Cellulophaga sp. L1A9: one gene and its partners. The protein of the gene in region 2 interacts with the protein of the main gene of each other region in a pairwise test. Links are inferred from orthologs where the notes say so. Each region holds a gene or a part of one and is shown on either strand. Other genes may lie near its edges. The genes, in order: GQR94_RS18520, GQR94_RS19615 and GQR94_RS14170.

Evidence for each region.
Region 1: the proteins of GQR94_RS19615 (region 2) and GQR94_RS18520 interact in binary tests that used the Escherichia coli proteins (3 or more experiments, as listed by UniProt). The link is inferred for Cellulophaga sp. L1A9 from one-to-one orthologs.
Region 3: the proteins of GQR94_RS19615 (region 2) and GQR94_RS14170 interact in binary tests that used the Escherichia coli proteins (3 or more experiments, as listed by UniProt). The link is inferred for Cellulophaga sp. L1A9 from one-to-one orthologs.

The regions. Positions count from the first base shown.
Region 1 is NZ_CP047027.1:4,212,485-4,218,486, forward strand. Bases 1,494-4,493 are described here. They hold GQR94_RS18520 (N-6 DNA methylase), read left to right. Parts: upstream 1,494-2,291; coding sequence 2,292-3,695; downstream 3,696-4,493. Other genes in these bases: GQR94_RS18515 (DUF262 domain-containing protein), read left to right, coding at 1,494-2,291; GQR94_RS18525 (restriction endonuclease subunit S), read left to right, coding at 3,696-4,493. In the rest of the region: GQR94_RS18510 (DUF262 domain-containing protein), read left to right, coding at 1-367; more of GQR94_RS18515, read left to right, coding at 357-1,493; more of GQR94_RS18525, read left to right, coding at 4,494-5,369; GQR94_RS18530 (AAA family ATPase), read left to right, coding at 5,366-6,002. UniProt on the Escherichia coli protein: The subtype gamma methyltransferase (M) subunit of a type I restriction enzyme. The M and S subunits together form a methyltransferase (MTase) that methylates A-2 on the top and A-3 on the bottom strand of the sequence 5'-AACN(6)GTGC-3'.
Region 2 is NZ_CP047027.1:4,477,506-4,483,428, reverse strand. Bases 943-3,863 are described here. They hold GQR94_RS19615 (uracil-DNA glycosylase), read right to left. Parts: upstream 2,776-3,863; coding sequence 2,110-2,775; downstream 943-2,109. Other genes in these bases: GQR94_RS19610 (DUF6340 family protein), read right to left, coding at 2,824-3,863; GQR94_RS19620 (response regulator), read right to left, coding at 1,470-1,874; GQR94_RS19625 (substrate-binding domain-containing protein), read left to right, coding at 943-1,461. In the rest of the region: GQR94_RS19630 (nucleoside phosphorylase), read left to right, coding at 1-609; more of GQR94_RS19625, read left to right, coding at 610-942; more of GQR94_RS19610, read right to left, coding at 3,864-3,873; GQR94_RS19605 (DNA mismatch repair protein MutS), read left to right, coding at 4,055-5,923. UniProt on the Escherichia coli protein: Excises uracil residues from the DNA which can arise as a result of misincorporation of dUMP residues by DNA polymerase or due to deamination of cytosine.
Region 3 is NZ_CP047027.1:3,230,995-3,236,690, reverse strand. Bases 1,030-3,723 are described here. They hold GQR94_RS14170 (nucleoside-diphosphate kinase), read right to left. Parts: upstream 2,738-3,723; coding sequence 2,321-2,737; downstream 1,030-2,320. Other genes in these bases: GQR94_RS14165 (alkaline phosphatase D family protein), read right to left, coding at 2,818-3,723; GQR94_RS14175 (DUF3427 domain-containing protein), read left to right, coding at 1,030-2,267. Outside these bases: more of GQR94_RS14175, read left to right, coding at 1-1,029; more of GQR94_RS14165, read right to left, coding at 3,724-3,861; GQR94_RS14160 (bifunctional oligoribonuclease/PAP phosphatase NrnA), read left to right, coding at 3,937-4,953; gliding motility-associated peptidyl-prolyl isomerase GldI, read left to right, coding at 4,953-5,501; GQR94_RS14150 (peptidylprolyl isomerase), read left to right, coding at 5,512-5,696. UniProt on the Escherichia coli protein: Major role in the synthesis of nucleoside triphosphates other than ATP. The ATP gamma phosphate is transferred to the NDP beta phosphate via a ping-pong mechanism, using a phosphorylated active-site intermediate.

The DNA of each region.
Region 1 (6,002 bases), 270 kb from region 2 along the record:
TAAGGTTTTAAAAACCTTAGCCTCTTATGAAGGGCGTAACAGATCTGGTGATCAGTATGTAAGAACACTTTTTGATTGCGGACTACTATATTATACAGATAAGTTCGGTAATAAAGATCTGGATAGAGTAATTACTAAACTATTTATTTGGGCTTATAGTTTACGTTTAAAATTGCAAGCAGTACAATTAGCTTCTGTAGATAATCATGCTAGAGAATGGAATAGTGTGTTTTCTATTATTAGAGAGGCAACACAACCAAATGAAGTATATCAAATGTATTTAGAAAGTATCGATGCTATAAAATCGAAGAAAACTAAAGATGTATTAGACATGTTTAAATCTTTAAACTATAGCAATGAAAAATAAATTAGTAGAATTAAACATAGAGGAAGTGTTTTCAAACAACACCTATGCAATTCCAATTTATCAACGCAATTATGCGTGGAAAGAAGCGCAAATAAAACAACTGATCCAGGATGTTTACGATTATGCTAAAAACGATACAGCAACAACACAACAGTATTATATTGGTAGTTTAGTAGTTTTTGAGCGTAAAACGGAAGAAGGAATTGTTTATGAAACGATTGATGGTCAACAACGTTTAACAACGCTAAATATTTTGTTTTCAGTTTTAAAAAATGAATTTGATATTCATATTAATAACTATAAAACAAATCTTCATTTTGATAGTAGACCAATGTCTTCCTATACTTTAGAGCATATTTATAATAAGACTAAAAAAGAAGATGTAAATAAGTCTGAAAAAAAGTTAAATGTTAGAATTACAGATGCATATACCATTGCTAAAAATGAATTAAATAAAATTAAAAAGGCTAATCATTTAGAACAGTTTGTTAATTATTTAAAGGCAAATGTTATTATTCTAAGAGTTCCTGTGCCTGTGGATACAGATTTAAATCATTACTTCGAGATAATGAATAATCGTGGAGAGCAGCTAGAAAAGCATGAAGTGTTAAAAGCTAAAATGCTAAAGGTATTTAGCAAAGAAAAAAAGGCAAGCCACGTTTTTAATACCATTTGGGAAACTTGTGCTAATATGGAGAAATATGTACAGCATGGTTTTAATACAGAGGTGCGCACTGCTCTTTTTGGAAAAGATTGGAATCATTTTGAAGCAGAAGTTTTTGAAGATGTTATCAATAGTTTTAATTCTAAAGTTGAGGTAGATAATACTGCATTAACTATTGAGGCTTTATTAAAGGATAAACAACAAATAGAAATAATAAAGGAAGAGGACGATGATTCTCCAGAACGCTTTAATTCTGTAATTAACTTTTCAAATTTCTTATTACATATTTTAAGAATATTAGTTAATAATAATTCTAATTATGAATCGCTTTTAGAGAATGAGAAAGATGTTCCATTAGACGATAAAAGACTAATTGAAACTTTTGATTTTTTCTTAAATGAAGAGGATAAAAACAAGAAAAAAGCATTTGTTGAAGATTTTGTCTTTTTATTATTAAAGGGCAAGCACTATTACGATAAATATATTATTAAACGTAATTTAAAAGATGATAAATGGAGTCTAAAATATTTAAAAGTAGAGTATTATAATAAAAAAGCGTCTCATCAATACAAAAACAGTTTAGACATTAATAATAAATCAATTTTAATGTTATTGTCAATGTTTCATGTGTCTGCACCTACATTAATTTATAAACATTGGTTAAATGCTGCATTAAATTATTTGCTGGATGATAGTAAAGAAGAAATTGATGGAGAAGATTACATCCATTATTTAGAAGACTTAAGTGATACATATTTATATGATCGTTTTCTAGCTAAAGAAGAAAAAGATTACTTTAATATTATTTATAAAAATGACGCTTATCCTAGTACTAATAAAGATGACTTAGATACATTTAAACTTAACGAAGGTACAAGCGTAGAAAATTTTATATTCAATCGTTTAGATTATTTACTTTGGAAACAAGATCAAGAAAAAGACAATAAACAATTTTCCGATTTTAGTTTTTCTTTCCGTACTTCTGTAGAGCATTACTATCCACAAAACCCAATGGAAGGACAAGATGTATTAGATATCAATACATTAGATAATTTTGGAAACTTATGCTTAATAAGTAGAAATAAAAACTCTAAATTAAGCAACTACATGCCAACCGCCAAAAAGGAGCATTATGCTAAAAGAGGTAGTATAGAAAGCATAAAACAACAAATTATGATGCAAGAAAAGCATTGGCAAGAGAATGAAATTAAGGAGCACGCAAAAAAAATGATAGAAACACTTTTAACAACAAGAATATAAATGGCATTATCCACACAAGAAATAGTAAACAAACTCTGGAACCTTTGTAACGTATTACGTGACGATGGTATTACATATCACCAATATCTAAACGAGTTAACCTTTATTCTGTTCCTTAAAATGGCAGAAGAAACCGATTATAACGATAAGTTGCCACAAGGCTACCGTTGGGAAGACCTAAAACATAAAGAAGGGATAGAACTATCTACATTTTACAAAGAGTTGTTATTGCATTTAGGAACCAAAACAACAGGTAACATTCAGAAAATATACAACAACGCACAAACCAGTATACAAGAACCTGCCAACCTGCGTAAAATTATAAAGCACATAGATGAACTCGATTGGTTTGAAGCCAAAGACGAAGGTCTAGGCGAAATGTACGAGGGTTTACTAGAAAAAAATGCGAGCGAGAAAAAATCGGGAGCAGGACAATACTTTACACCAAGACCATTAATTAATGTGATGGTACGTTTAATGGATCCTAAAGTAGGCGAGCGCCTTAACGATCCTGCCTGTGGTACGTATGGCTTTATGATTGCTGCACACCATTATATTAGAAATCATAATGATATTTATACTCTTGATGATGCACAAAACCATCACTTGCTAAATGAGCAATATTCTGGTTGCGAGTTGGTGGGCGATACACACCGTTTAGCCATGATGAATTCATTTCTACATGGTATGGGTGGTAACATAGCTTTACAAGATTCGTTAAGCAGCTATGGCGAAAGCATAAAAAATAAAGACCTCGTTTTAGCAAACCCCCCATTTGGAACAAAAAAAGGAGGCGACCGACCAACCAGAACCGATTTAGTGTACCCAACAAGTAACAAGCAATTAAATTTCTTACAGGGTATTTACCGTAGTTTACACACAAGAGGAGGTGCAAGAGCAGCCGTAGTATTACCAGATAATGTATTATTTGAAGATGGCGACGGACAAAACGTGCGTAAAGATCTGATGGAAAAATGTAATTTACACACTATTCTACGTTTACCAACAGGTATTTTTTACGCAGCAGGTGTAAAAACAAACGTGTTGTTTTTTGAGCGTGGTACCATAGATAAAGCCAATACTAAGGACGTATGGTTTTACGATATGCGTACCAACATGCCCAACTTTGGGAAACGTACGCCATTTACCGAAAGCTATTTTGAAGACTTCGAAAAAGCCTACACAGCAGAAGACCGAACCAAAATTAAAGATGAACGCTTTAGTTGTATTTCCAGAGATTTTATTGCCAAAAAGAACGATTCTTTAGATTTAGGTTTAATTGCAGACGATAGCATTACCAAAGCCGAAGACATTGGCGAACCTATAGACATTGCCAAAGAAGCCTTAACAGAATTAACCAGCATTACCAAGGAGTTGAATGCCATAATTAAAGCATTAAACTAGATGGAAAATAAGTCACCAAAGAATTGGGTTGAAACTAAACTAGATGAAGTTGTACTTTCTAAAAAGGGAAAGAAACCGAAAATTCTAAATGAAGTTGAATTTGAAGGTTCTGTGCCTTATCTAGATATTAAGGCTTTTGAAAAGAATGAAATTAGAAGATATGCAGATGTCGAATCTTCTAATTTAATAATTGAATCTGAAATTGGTATTGTTTGGGATGGAGCAAGAAGTGGTTGGGTAAGTAAAGGGAAAAAAGGAGCAGTTGGTTCTACAATAGCTATTGTAAAGCCAATAAATATTGACTCTGATTTTTTATATAGATTTCTTCAATCAAAATTTGATTATTTAAATACAAATACAAGAGGGACAGGGATTCCTCACGTAGATCCGAAAGTTTTATGGAATATAGATTTTCCACTTCCACCACTAGCAGAACAACAGCGCATTGTTGCCAAACTAGACGATTTATTTGGGCATTTAGATACTCTTAAAACCCGTTTAAAAAGCATACCACAAATCCTTAAAAACTTTAGACAAGCGGTGTTAACCCAAGCGGTAACTGGTAAACTTACTGAGGCATGGCGTGTTGGGAAGGAGTTGGATTCTTATTTGAAAATAATTATTAAAAACAGAAAGGAGTATTATATAAAAAGAATTGAAAGCGCAAAGATTAATGGTGATAGAAAGCCAAAAAAATTAGATGAAACAGATTTCGAATTTTATAATTACGAATCAAATGTTAAAATGCCAAAAGGTTGGAAATTAGCTAATTTAAAAAATATTGCAGATTTATTGACTGATGGAGAACATGCAACACCTAGAAGGACAGAAAGTGGGTATTATTTATTGTCAGCTAGAAATGTTCGAGATGGTTTTATCTCTTTAGAAAAAGTTGATTATGTTCCTGAAGACGAATATTTAAGAATTAAAAAGAGATGTAATCCAGAATTTAAAGATGTTCTAATCTCTTGCTCAGGTTCAGTTGGTAGGGTTTCAACAGTACCTAAAGATTTGGAATTCGTTATGGTACGAAGTGCTGCTTTAGTGAAGTTGCAATCAAATAAAGAGATTTCCAAATTTGTAGAGCTTTCGCTAAGATCAAGAGTTGTACAAAATCAAATTTTAACACTTCAAAAATCAACTGCTCAGGCAAATCTTTTCTTGGGGCAAATTGGAAAAATTGTTATTCCAATACCTTCGAAAGAAGAACAAACCGAAATCGTAAAACGTGTAGAACATTTATTTGCTAAAGCAGATACTATAGAAGCTCAATACCAAAGCCTAAAAACAAAAATAGACAGTTTACCACAAGCCATATTAGCCAAAGCCTTTGAAGGTGAGTTGGTAGAGCAGTTAGATACAGATGGTGATGCTAAGGAGTTGTTGGAGGAGATACTGAAGTTGAAAGCGGAGGAAAAAAAGAAACCAAGAAAAAAATCAACGAAGAAAAGTAATATTAAGATTTCAAAAAAGAAAATAATAAAACCAAATCCTGAATTTCCTCTTTATTCAGTTTTGTTAAATTATTCAAAAGGTTTATCCGAAAAAGAATTGTATAAACTTTCTGGTTTGACCCAACATTTGTTTTTAACTCAATTTGATAAGGAACTTGAATCAGGTATGATTAAATATGATGTTGAAAACAAAATATTGGTTAAGGTGGTGAGCAAATGAGAATAAATAAATTATATATTCATAAATATAAAAATCTAAAAGAATTCAAAATAGATTTTTCTAACTCTTATTACATAAGTGTATTACTTGGTAAGAATGGAACTGGAAAATCTAATTTTTTTGAGTTCCTAACTATTGTTTTTAAATGTTTGGATTTAGCTGATAGTCCAGCTACATTTAAAGAGTTTTTTAAAAATGAACTTCAATCTATGAGTGAGGTTTATACCGATTTTAGTTTAGATTATACTATTAATAGTAATAAAGTTAGAATAGTACTAGAGGGTAATGATTTGAAAATTAGAGATGTAATACGTACTTCTAGCATGCCGTTTTCACAATTTTCATCAAAAAAAGAACAACTATTTCCTTCTCATGTGATAGGGTATTATTCTGGAAGAAACGGAAGGTTTGAAGGATTATTTGATAAACATATTGCGGATGCAGAACAAGCTATTATAGATGTTAAAAATGCACAGGATAAAAAAGATGATCAGGAACTTAAAGCTTATCAGGAAGGAATTATAATTCCTGAAAAAGATAAAGTGATAATTCCAGAGGAGATTTTTAGAAACTTGTTTTTTGCAAAACATCAATACTCACAACTATTGTTATTAACTCTATTTGCGTTTAAAA
Region 2 (5,923 bases):
GAATTGGATGCCTTGGTGAATATCAATTTTAAGACCAGAAGCATTAATGAGCAAAAAAAACAACTAGATATTATACGAATTGGGACTACTGGTGCTATTCAACCTCATATTGAAGTTGGTGATTTTCTCTTGAGTGAGCGCGCTATTGGTTTTGATAGTTTGCTTCGCTTTTATGATGCCAAGCATATTTTAGATGAAGAGATACAAAATAGTTTTATGAAGCATACGGATTGGTCTAAAGATAAATCTACGCCTTATGTAGTATCTTGTGATCATGACCTAGCCGCTCTGTTTATGTCTGATAAAATGCACAAGGGGTTTACAGCAACGAATGTTGGTTTTTATGGTCCACAGGGGCGTAAACTGCGCTTAAAAACGGAAGATGAAAATCTAAATGCCAAATTAGCCTCTTTTGACTATAAGGGTTTAAAAATAACCAACCTGGAGATGGAAACTTCGGGAATCTATGGTTTGGCTAAATTACTTGGACATAGAGCGGTATCGTTAAATTGTATTCTAGCAAATAGAAGTACTGGAGAGTTTTTAACAAATCCTACAGCAGCTACCGAAAAATTAATAGAATATGCTTTAAAAAAATTGACGGAATAAATGAAAAAAGTTAGAATTATTGGTGTTCCAGAACATTTTAATCTTCCTTGGCATATGGCTATTGAAGAAAATGCTTTTAAAGAACGGGGTATTGATTTAAGTTGGACAGATATTCCTGAAGGCACAGGTAAAATGTGTCAAATGCTTGAAACCGATGAAACGGATTTAGCCATTATTCTAACAGAAGGTATTGTTAAAAGTATTTCTGCTGGAAATCCAGCAAAAATTGTTCAAGAATTTATTTCTACTCCCCTACTTTGGGGTATTCATGTGGCAGCAGCTAGTAATTATAAGACCATTTCAGACATAAAAGATAGCACAGCAGCAATTAGTAGGTTTGGAAGCGGAAGTCACCTTATGGCATATGTAAATGCTGACAATCAAGGTTGGGATCCAAAAAAATTGAAATTTGAAGTAATTAATAATTTAGAGGGGGCTATTGATGCCTTGACCAATAAAACTGCGGATTACTTCCTGTGGGAAAGGTTTACCACGAAACCTGTTGTAGATCGTGGAGTATTTAGGCGAATTGATGATGTCCCTACACCTTGGCCGTGCTTTGTAATAGCCGCTACGGATAAGTTTATAGCAGAAAACACCAGTTTAATACACCATATCACGGAGGTAATTAATCTATATACCGAAGAATTTAAGAATATTCCGAGCATAGATAAAACGCTCGCTAATGCGTATGGTCAAAAGTTAGAGGATATCAAAGAATGGCTAGCCATTACAAAATGGAGCCAGTCAGAACTAAAAAATTCAACACTTAAGAAAGTTCAGGATACTTTATTTGATTTAGACCTGATTGATAAAAAATTACAACCAGAAGCATTACTCTTGAAGCGCTAGTACGATATTTATAAAATAAAATATTTGTTTAGTAAAGAACTAAATTTTTCATCGGACATAGGCTTTTGAAAAAATTCTTTTACGTCTTCATTATTTGTTGCTCTAATTAAATCTTTATCATCTTCACTCACCGTAGTCATTACAATAATGCAATTGTTCTTGATGCTTGGTGATAGTTTTTTATAGCGCTCTAAAAATGCCCAACCGTTCATGATAGGCATATTAATATCTAAAGTAATTAAACAAGGGAAAAAGTCAGAATCGTCAGAACTTTCTTCCAAAATCTCTAAGGCTTCTTCTCCATTTAAAGCTTTATAGACATCTACATCGATATCGAGTTTTTTTATAAATACACTATTTATAAAATTTGTAGATTCATCATCATCTACAAGTAAAATAGATTTTAAATTCATTTTGGTTCGTGTTTTTTGGTTGGGTCAAAAATATTGAGAATTTATTTTTAAATGGAATAAATAATGGATAGTTACATAATTTTTAAAGATTCTTAATAATTTTGACGTTAAATCTTCGGAATAGTTATAATAACTTATTGACTTATAACAATTTAATTATAATTGACACAGAAACCAAACAATATGATAAATGAAATTTAGAATTTTCTGAGGTTTTAGGTGGATTAAATTTTAGTTACCACGCTATAGGTTCTTTGTGTATTTTTCTTAAAATACTATTGGTGGTGCTAAAGCATTTGTTGCCAAACCAATAGCCCCTATTGGCACTTAATGGAGACGGATGTCCAGACGTCAATATATGATGTTTATTTTCGTCAATAAGTTTTGATTTCTTTTTTGCAAATCCTCCCCACAACAAAAAAATAACGGCTGTTTTTTCTTCGCTAATTTTTTTGATCACTGCATCTGTAAAAGTTTCCCACCCCTTATTTTGATGACTCCCAGCTTCATGAGCTCGTACAGTTAACGTTGCATTTAGTAGTAAGACTCCTTGATTAGCCCAATTTTCTAGATTACCAGATGTGGGATAGGGTTTTCCAATATCCGTAGATAATTCTTTGAAGATATTTTTTAATGAAGGTGGATGCGGTACACCATCATGAACAGAGAAACATAAGCCATTGGCTTGGTTTGGTCCATGATACGGATCTTGGCCAATGATAACCACCCTGGTTTCTTCAAAAGAGCAATGATTAAATGCGGCAAATATTTCTTCTTGTTTTGGGTAACAGGTATATGCTTGGTATTCTTCTGTTACAAAAGTGGTAAGTTCTTTAAAATATGGCGCATTAAATTCTTGTTCTAAGTGCGCTTTCCAGCTTTTGTGAATATTCCAAGTCATATTTCCGTTTGTTTTGGAATCAAAAATAACAAAATATAAACTTCTCCTTTAGTTGGAGCGCTGTTGATCTAGCACATTGTTTTGTTGTACTCTATATTTAAGAACATTGACGTAATCTAATGCTAATTTATCCTTGGAGTCCGTGTATGCTTTTGATGCATACGCAATGGCACGATCTAAATCGCCATCAATCTCACTACTAATGGCCATGTTGTAATTGGCTCTTCCTTGAATTTTTAAGTCTTGATTAGTTAATTCTTGTTTCCAAAGTTCGGCAGCACCATCCCAATCGCCAGTCAGGGCTCTACGGTGTGCTACTTTAAAACTGTCGGTACCAGACATGTAATACTCTCTTGATATCCTTACTTTATTAGGAATTAAACGTTGGGCATAAGCAATACCCACGTTTCTACTATACTCTTGAATGGTTTCATTACGCTGTTTTACGGCTTCAACAGCTTTTAAAGGATTAATACCTTGACCGTGAAAAATCATTTCTTTAGTGTAATTTTTCTCATCAAGTATTAATTTTGTTGCGGGATCATATACACGCCACCCGCAATTAACAAGGGTATTTAGAGTTACTTCCTGTGCGGGTACATTTACTTTAACCCCTAGATTATTTTCAAGAGGCATTGTGGTTACTTTAAATGATGATTTTGTATCTGTATCATAAAATGCTAGTGAAAATATAACAGCTACGTCAAATTCCTCACAAAGCTTTTCTATGGTTTCCCATGATAAAGTTGCTGGTAAAACACCCAAACCGCTTTTAACTTCTTCTATGTTTTCTAGAATTTTAATTTCATCTAGAGTTTTTATCATTTCTAATTCTGAAGCAAATGAACTTATAGCGGCTTCAGAACCTTTTTTATCTAGGTTTAAGCCCTCCGCAGAAAGTATTTGATCTATTTTGTCTAAGCCTTTGTTTCCTTTAGAAGGTTCGCTTCTATTTATAATTCCTATGGTTTTAACCTCTGAAGAAAGGTGCACTTTTGCGGGTGTAGTTACCCCCATGGTCATTTTATTGGTGGAGGCACATGCAGATATAAATAGTGCTATACCTAGATAGAGGAAGGGTTTAATTTGATTTTTCATACGATAATAAATCTGTTTAATATTGTTACAAAAATGTATCGTAACTGATGTATAATAAACTCCAAAACCTTTTTTTTATTGCATATACGATACTTTGTAGCTATAGTTTTAGTTAGACGAAAAGTGAATTAATTTTAGAATTTATAGTGAAATATTTTTTTCAATGTATCTTTGAAAAAGAATGAATAAGATAAACGATAAGACATTAAAAGATTTAGAATTTTATACGGTTCTAAACCATATTGCGGCACGTTGTAATACCGAACAAGGTAAAGAAAATGCTTTAAAAATAGTTCCGCTAAGATCAAAAGAACTGATCCTAATCCACTTAGGGCAAACTTCTGAATATGTAGCCTCCTTTTCCAATGATAACCGGATTCCTAATCACGGTTTTGATGCTATAAATCAGGAGTTGAAACTTTTGAAAATTGAAAATGCTACGATAGAAATCTCTGGTTTTCGTAAAATTGGTAATATCTGTAGCACTGTAAATACGCTTAAAAAATTTTTAAAGAAATTTAAAGACTACTATCCATTACTTTTTCAAGCCTCTGAAGATGTAGAGTTAAATGTAGAGATCCCAGCACAAATTGATGCTGTGATTGATAAGTTTGGAGAAATTAAAGATAATGCTTCAGATAATTTACGGATTATCAGGTCAGAAATTAATGGATTAAAAGGGAAAATAAATCAAAGTTTTGCACGTGCCTTAACCATGTACCAAGCTTCAGATTTTTTAGATGAAATTAGAGAATCTGTTGTAGACAACCGTCGTGTTTTAGCCGTAAAAGCAATGAACCGTAAAAAAGTGAAAGGCGCCGTTATGGGTACTTCTAAAACAGGGAGTATTGTGTATATAGAGCCAGAAGCTGCTTTACAATTTAGTCGCCAATTAAATAATTTAGAATTTGAAGAACGAGAAGAAATTCAACGCATTCTTAGAGCGCTAACTGCACATATTACTCCTTTTATTCCTGAACTGTCTATATATCAAGATTTCTTAGCGCACATAGATATTACTGCAGCAAAGGCAAAGTATGCTATGGAAATGGATGCGGTCTTGCCAGAATTTAGTGATACTAATGAGTTATATTTAAGAGATGCTTACCACCCACTCCTCTATTTAACAAATAAACGTAAAAAAGAAAAAACATATCCACAGACCATAGGGCTTCATGACGAAAATAGAATTATCGTTATTTCAGGTCCCAATGCTGGAGGAAAAAGTATCACCTTAAAAACCTTAGGGATACTTCAAGTAATGCTTCAAAGTGGATTGTTAATTCCTGTTCATGAACGTAGTAAAGTAACCTTATTTAATAGAATTCTAACAGATATCGGGGACAATCAATCTATTGAAAATCATCTAAGTACGTATAGTTATCGACTCAAGAACATGAACTACTTTTTGCGTAAGTGTGATGATAAAACGTTGTTTTTAATTGATGAATTTGGAACAGGTAGTGATCCCGAATTAGGGGGCGCATTAGCTGAAATTTTTCTTGAAGTATTTTATGAACGAGGTTCCTATGGTGTTATTACAACCCACTACTCCAACTTAAAGCTTTTGGCAAATGAATTACCTCATGCTACTAATGCAAATATGTTGTTTGATTCTAACACTTTGGAGCCTACCTATCAACTTGCATTAGGACAAGCAGGAAGTTCTTTTACTTTTGAGGTCGCACAGAAAAACGGAATTCCATATAGCTTAATAAACCGAGCAAAAAAGAAAATAGAAAGCGGTAAAGTGCGTTTTGATGCTACGATTGCTAAATTACAGAAAGAGCGTAGTTCTATGGTGAAAACAGGAACTAAGCTAAGGGAAGAAGAAACAAAAGCACGTAGTGAAGCACAACGTTTTGAAGAATTAAACACTAAAGTAAAATCTAAGCTTGAGAATTATCAGGAATTGTATGATTCTAGTCAACGTATGATTTACTTAGGGAATAAACTTAATGACGCATCATTAAAGTATTTTCAAGATAAAAAGAAGCGACCATTAGTATCGGAATTACTTCGGATTGTAGAAACAGAAAATAGTAAGCGT
Region 3 (5,696 bases), 1.2 Mb from region 2 along the record:
CAGACAGAACAGACGATAAAGACATTTATAGTTTGTTTGACCATAATATAGCTTATGAGATTAGACTAAATAAGGCAATGGAAGAAGATATGCTTATTCCTTTCCATTATTATGGTGTAACAGATTTATCAGTAAATGATGAAATACTTGAAAAAGAATCAGATTTCAAACTTTTAACAGCAGACGAAAGAGTCAATAAAATTATTTCTAAAATTGAATTTTATGGTTCCGACAATGGAATAACAAGAGGTCTAATTTTTTGTTCTAAAAAAATTGAAGCCAAAGAATTATCAGACAAATTCAATCAAAAAGGCTACAAAACAATTGCTTTAACAGGAGATAGTTCAGAACAGGAAAGAACAAATGCCATAGAACTATTAGAAAGTGATGATTTAACAATAAAATTAGATTACATATTTACTATTGACATTTTTAATGAAGGAATTGATATACCAAAAATCAATCAAGTCATAATGATTCGCCCAACCCAATCTGCAATAATATTCATACAGCAATTAGGACGAGGATTAAGAAAGACAGACAACAAATATTATTTAACAATCATTGATTTTATTGGCAACTATAAAAATAATTATTTAATTCCAATAGCTTTATATGGGGACACCTCCTTTAATAAAGACAAAATAAGAAAATTAATTTCAGAGGGTAGTAGTATGATTCCAGGAGAATCAACTATTAATTTTGATGAAATCACTAAAGAAAGAATCTATGCTTCCATTGATTCAGCGACAATGCAACTGTTATCTGATTTAAAAATAGATTACAATAATTTAAAAAGTAGGATTGGACGTATTCCCATGATGATGGACTTTGTAAACAATGAAGCCAGAGAGCCTTTCTCATTCATTGAATACTCGAAGTCGTACTTTAATTTCATCAACAAAGTAGACAAAACATTTGATAAATCTTTAGACAAAAAGCTATCTGAATTATTAGAGCTTTTTTCCAAAGAAATTAACAACGCAAAAAGAATTGAAGAAAGTATTATCCTAAAGGAACTACTAAATAATCACGAGTTAAGTATTTCAAATTTAAATGAATTAATATTTGAGAAATATCAATATAAACCAAGTGCTGAAACTATAAAATCCTGTATTTCAAATATCAATTTCAGCTTTATCCGAAAGGAAGAAAAAATCATCTTTATTGAAAGTAACAAACTCAAATTTCACGATGAATTTGTTAAGTTACTTTCAAACACTACTTTTAGTGAGTTCTTACTTGATTCTATAACTTACTCAATACACACCTTCAATAAAAATTTCAACAAAGATAATTACAGAGATGGACTATTACTTTTCAACAAGTATAGTCGTAAAGATGTTTGTAGATTATTGAACTGGGAAAATGATGTTAGTAGTACTGTTTATGGTTACAGAACAAGAAATGAAATTACTCCTTGTTTTGTTACTTATCATAAATCTGATGATATTGAAGACACCATAAAGTATAATGACTACTTCGTTTCCCCATCGGTTTTCGCTTGGGAATCCCGGTCAAACAGAAAATTATCAAGTCAAGAAATAAAAAATGTAGTCGCTTCAAAGCGAATATTATTATTCGTAAAAAAAGAAGATGCAGAAGGGACTGACTTCTATTTCATGGGAGATGTATCGATTATAAAGAATTCTATTCAGCAAGCAGAAATGCCTGATTCTCAAAAACCAGTTGTCCACTTTAAGTTTCAATTAGAACAACCAGTAAAAGACGACTTATACAATTACATAACAGCCGTTAACAGAGAGAAACTTGCTCCAAATAATTTTAAAACCGCAGTAAAATCAAAAGTAGAAGAAAAAGTATCTGAATTTACAGTTCCTCTATACAACTTTTACGCAGCAGCTGGTAGCTTTAGTGAAATGCAAGATGAAAAAGAATATAAACTAACATCTGTTCCCCAAAGATATGCATCAGATGATTATTTCGCTTGTAAAGTAATTGGAAAATCAATGAATAAAATTATTCCAAATAACTCAATATGCTTATTCAAAAAAAATGTAACAGGTTCTCGCACTGGGAAAATTTTACTAATAGAAAATAGAGATGCCTTTGACCCTGATTTTAATTCTGCATTTACCGTTAAAACATATATAAGTAAAAAAACTATTACAGATGAAGGTTGGCAACATGATTCAATTATATTGAAACCTAACTCGTATGACGATAGTTTTAAAAGTATAATAATCAATGAAGACAATAGTAAAGAAATGAGAATTATTGGCGAGTTTGTTGAAGTTCTAAAATAAAAAAAAGGCCACTCATCACTGAGTAGCCTTTCATATATCTTGTGTTGTTTTCCTTAGAAAATCTCTCTTCCAGAAAAATGGAAAGCTCCTTCTAAAGCAGCATTCTCATCACTATCAGAACCATGTACTGCATTCTCACCAAGAGATGTAGCAAACATTTTACGGATAGTACCATCTGCAGCCTCAGCTGGGTTAGTTGCACCAATTAAAGCTCTAAAGTCTTCAACAGCATTATCTTTTTCTAAAATAGCAGCAACGATTGGTCCTCTAGACATAAAGTCTACCAATTCTCCGTAAAAAGGACGCTCACTATGAACAGCGTAAAACGCTTGAGCATCTCTTTTGCTTAATTGCGTATATTTCATAGCTACAATCTTAAAACCAGCAGCATTAATTTTGTCTAGAATAGCACCAATATGTCCGTTTTGCACAGCATCTGGCTTAAGCATTGTAAATGTTCTATTTGTCATTTTCTTTGAATTTTGTGCAAAAGTACTATTTTAAATACATTCTACAATAAATTAATACAAAACCGAAGGTAAGTTAACGATTATTTAAACCCTTGTGCTAAGATACCCAAGACTTTACCTTCATCGCCTATCATTTTGAATGTAATAGTAGCTGTTTCAAAATTAAAACTCAAGGTTCCAAAACTTACCACAGAAACTACCTCCCCTACCCGGTACGGATTAGGTTCTCCCGAATACGAAGAATACACATGGGTAAGTCCGCTACTCGTAAAATCTATCAAAGGATATGCTACCCCCTCAATAGTCGTTTTTGAAAATTCAGAGATATGCCTGTCTCCTGATAACACCACTACACCTTCTGCTTTAGACGTGGCAATTAGTTTTTCTAATTTGTCTACTTCATGCGGAAAATTACCCCATGTTTCAAAACCATGCTCATTAGACAATACTTGTATGCTACTCACTAAAATATTAAAATCTGCCGTACTCGTATTCAATTCATCCTCCAACCATGCCCATTGTGCTTTCCCTAAAACAGTACCTTCCCCATAGCTATTTGGTTTCGTCCTTTTTTTAGTAACCGTATCTTTAGTTAATGCTGTTCTAAAATAACGCGTATCTAACACCAATACTTTTACACTTCCTTTAGGCGTATCATATGTATGTGCCGCATACACGCCTTCTTGCGTTCTACGCGGGCTATCTTTTGCTACCTTAAAGAAATCTAGAAATACTTGCTGACTTTCTTTTTTAAAGATATACTCTACACCTCCATCGTTTAGTCCATAATCATGATCATCCCAAGTACCAATCACAGGAACTTGTGTTCTTAATTTCTGATAGCCTAAAACACTGTCCTGGCTTTCATAAAACTGCTGAAGCTCTTGCATGTCATTGGTATCTGCATAAACATTATCGCCACCCCATATCCATACATCAGGATTAGTGTTTAAGATATCATCCCATAATAAGTTTGGAATAGCACTCTTGTTACAGGAACCAAAAGCAATGGTAAAATCGGCCCTCTCAGTCGTAGCCTCGTCAGTTGTAGCTGTTTGAGCATACCCTAGGGATAGACCGAATAAAATAAACACCGCATTGAATACTATTTGTAATCTCTTCATTTTTAAATATTGTCTCCTTACAAAAATAGCAATTTCCACAGTACCACTATAGTATAAAATAGTATCTTTGCCGCCATGAATTCAGAGGATATTAGTAAAGTTAAGGAGCTACTTAGCGTTCCGCAAAAAATTGTAATTATACCACACAAAAACCCTGACGGCGATGCTATTGGTTCTACCTTAGGGCTTTGGCATTACTTAAAAAACAATGGGCAAGACGCTACCGTTATTAGCCCTAATGATGCGCCAAAATTTTTAAAATGGATGCCTGGTAGTGCTACTATTCTAAATTTTGAAGCAGAAAATTCACAAGCTAAAAAAGCAATTACAGAAGCAACCCTAATTTTTACTTTAGATTTTAATCATTTAGGACGCGTGGGTCAAATGCATTCTTTTCTAGAAGAAGCTGCTGCTACTTTTATCATGATAGACCACCACCAAGAACCTTCTGACTATGCTTTAGTAACTTATTCTGATGTTACGATGAGTTCTACCTGTGAGATGGTTTTTAATTTCATAGATTATTTAGGTGATACCGATAAAATTACGCCAGAGATTGCAAATTGCCTGTATACAGGGATTATGACAGATACTGGTTCGTTTAAATATTCATCGACCACGAGTAAAACGCATAGGATAGTAGCAGAGCTTATTGATAAAGGTGCAGAAAACACCCGCATACATAATCTTGTTTATGACACCAACTCCCCAAGTAGACTACACCTATTAGGCTGTGCACTTAAAAATATGGTGATTCTTGAGGAATTTAATACGGCATACATTACCCTTAGTCAAGATGAATTAGATACGTATAAATACCAAAAAGGTGATACAGAAGGGTTTGTAAATTATGGTCTTACCTTAGAAGGGATAAGGTTTGCTGTTATTTTTATTGAAAATAGAGAGGAAGGAATTATAAAAATATCATTTAGGTCTGAAGGCGATTTTTCTGTGAATGAATTTGCACGTGCTTATTTTCATGGAGGCGGACATAATAATGCTGCTGGAGGAAAAAGCGACCTTTCATTAAAAGAAACTGCAGACTATTTTGTAAACTTGTTACCGAAACATTTAAAAGAATTGACCAAGTAATGAAGTACCTGTTTTATTTAAGTGCGTTTTTTTTACTTTTCATTAGTTGCGAAGAGCCTATTGCGCGTAGACCTGTTCGTGTCTCTTCTCCAAAACTGATAAAATCTACAGTAGAACGCAATAAAGATCTTTTAGCGTTGGAAGAAAAAATCATAAACGGATTGGTAAAAAAAGATACCATACATACGTATGAACCTACAACTACGGGGTCATGGTTTTATTACGAAACTAAAAACGATTCTTTACCGTACCTACCGCAAGAAGAAGATGTGGTTACCTTAACCTACAATATCATGACGCTTACCAATGACACCATCTATTCTGCCAAAGAAATTGGAGTACAACATATAAAAGTAAATAAACCTAGCTTGTTTAAAGGCTTGCGAAAAACATTTACACTGTTAAGAGAAAATGAAAAAGCTACTTTTATTTTTCCATCTTCCTTAGCGTTTGGATACCACGGGGACGACAATAAGATTAACCCGAATACTCCGATTAAATCATCAGTAGAAATTATAAAAATCGATAAATTCAAAACAAATAAATAGTCTTAAAAAAATGAAAAATATTCTTAGTTTATTTCTTATAGCAACTGTTTTAGTAAGCAGTTGTAAGTCTAGTAAAACGGCAGATTTAGGTGATGGTATCTTTGCGGATATCCAAACCACACAAGGAGACATCATTGTAAAATTAGAATACGACAAAACACCAGTTACCGTTGCTAATTTTGTAGCTCTTGCCGA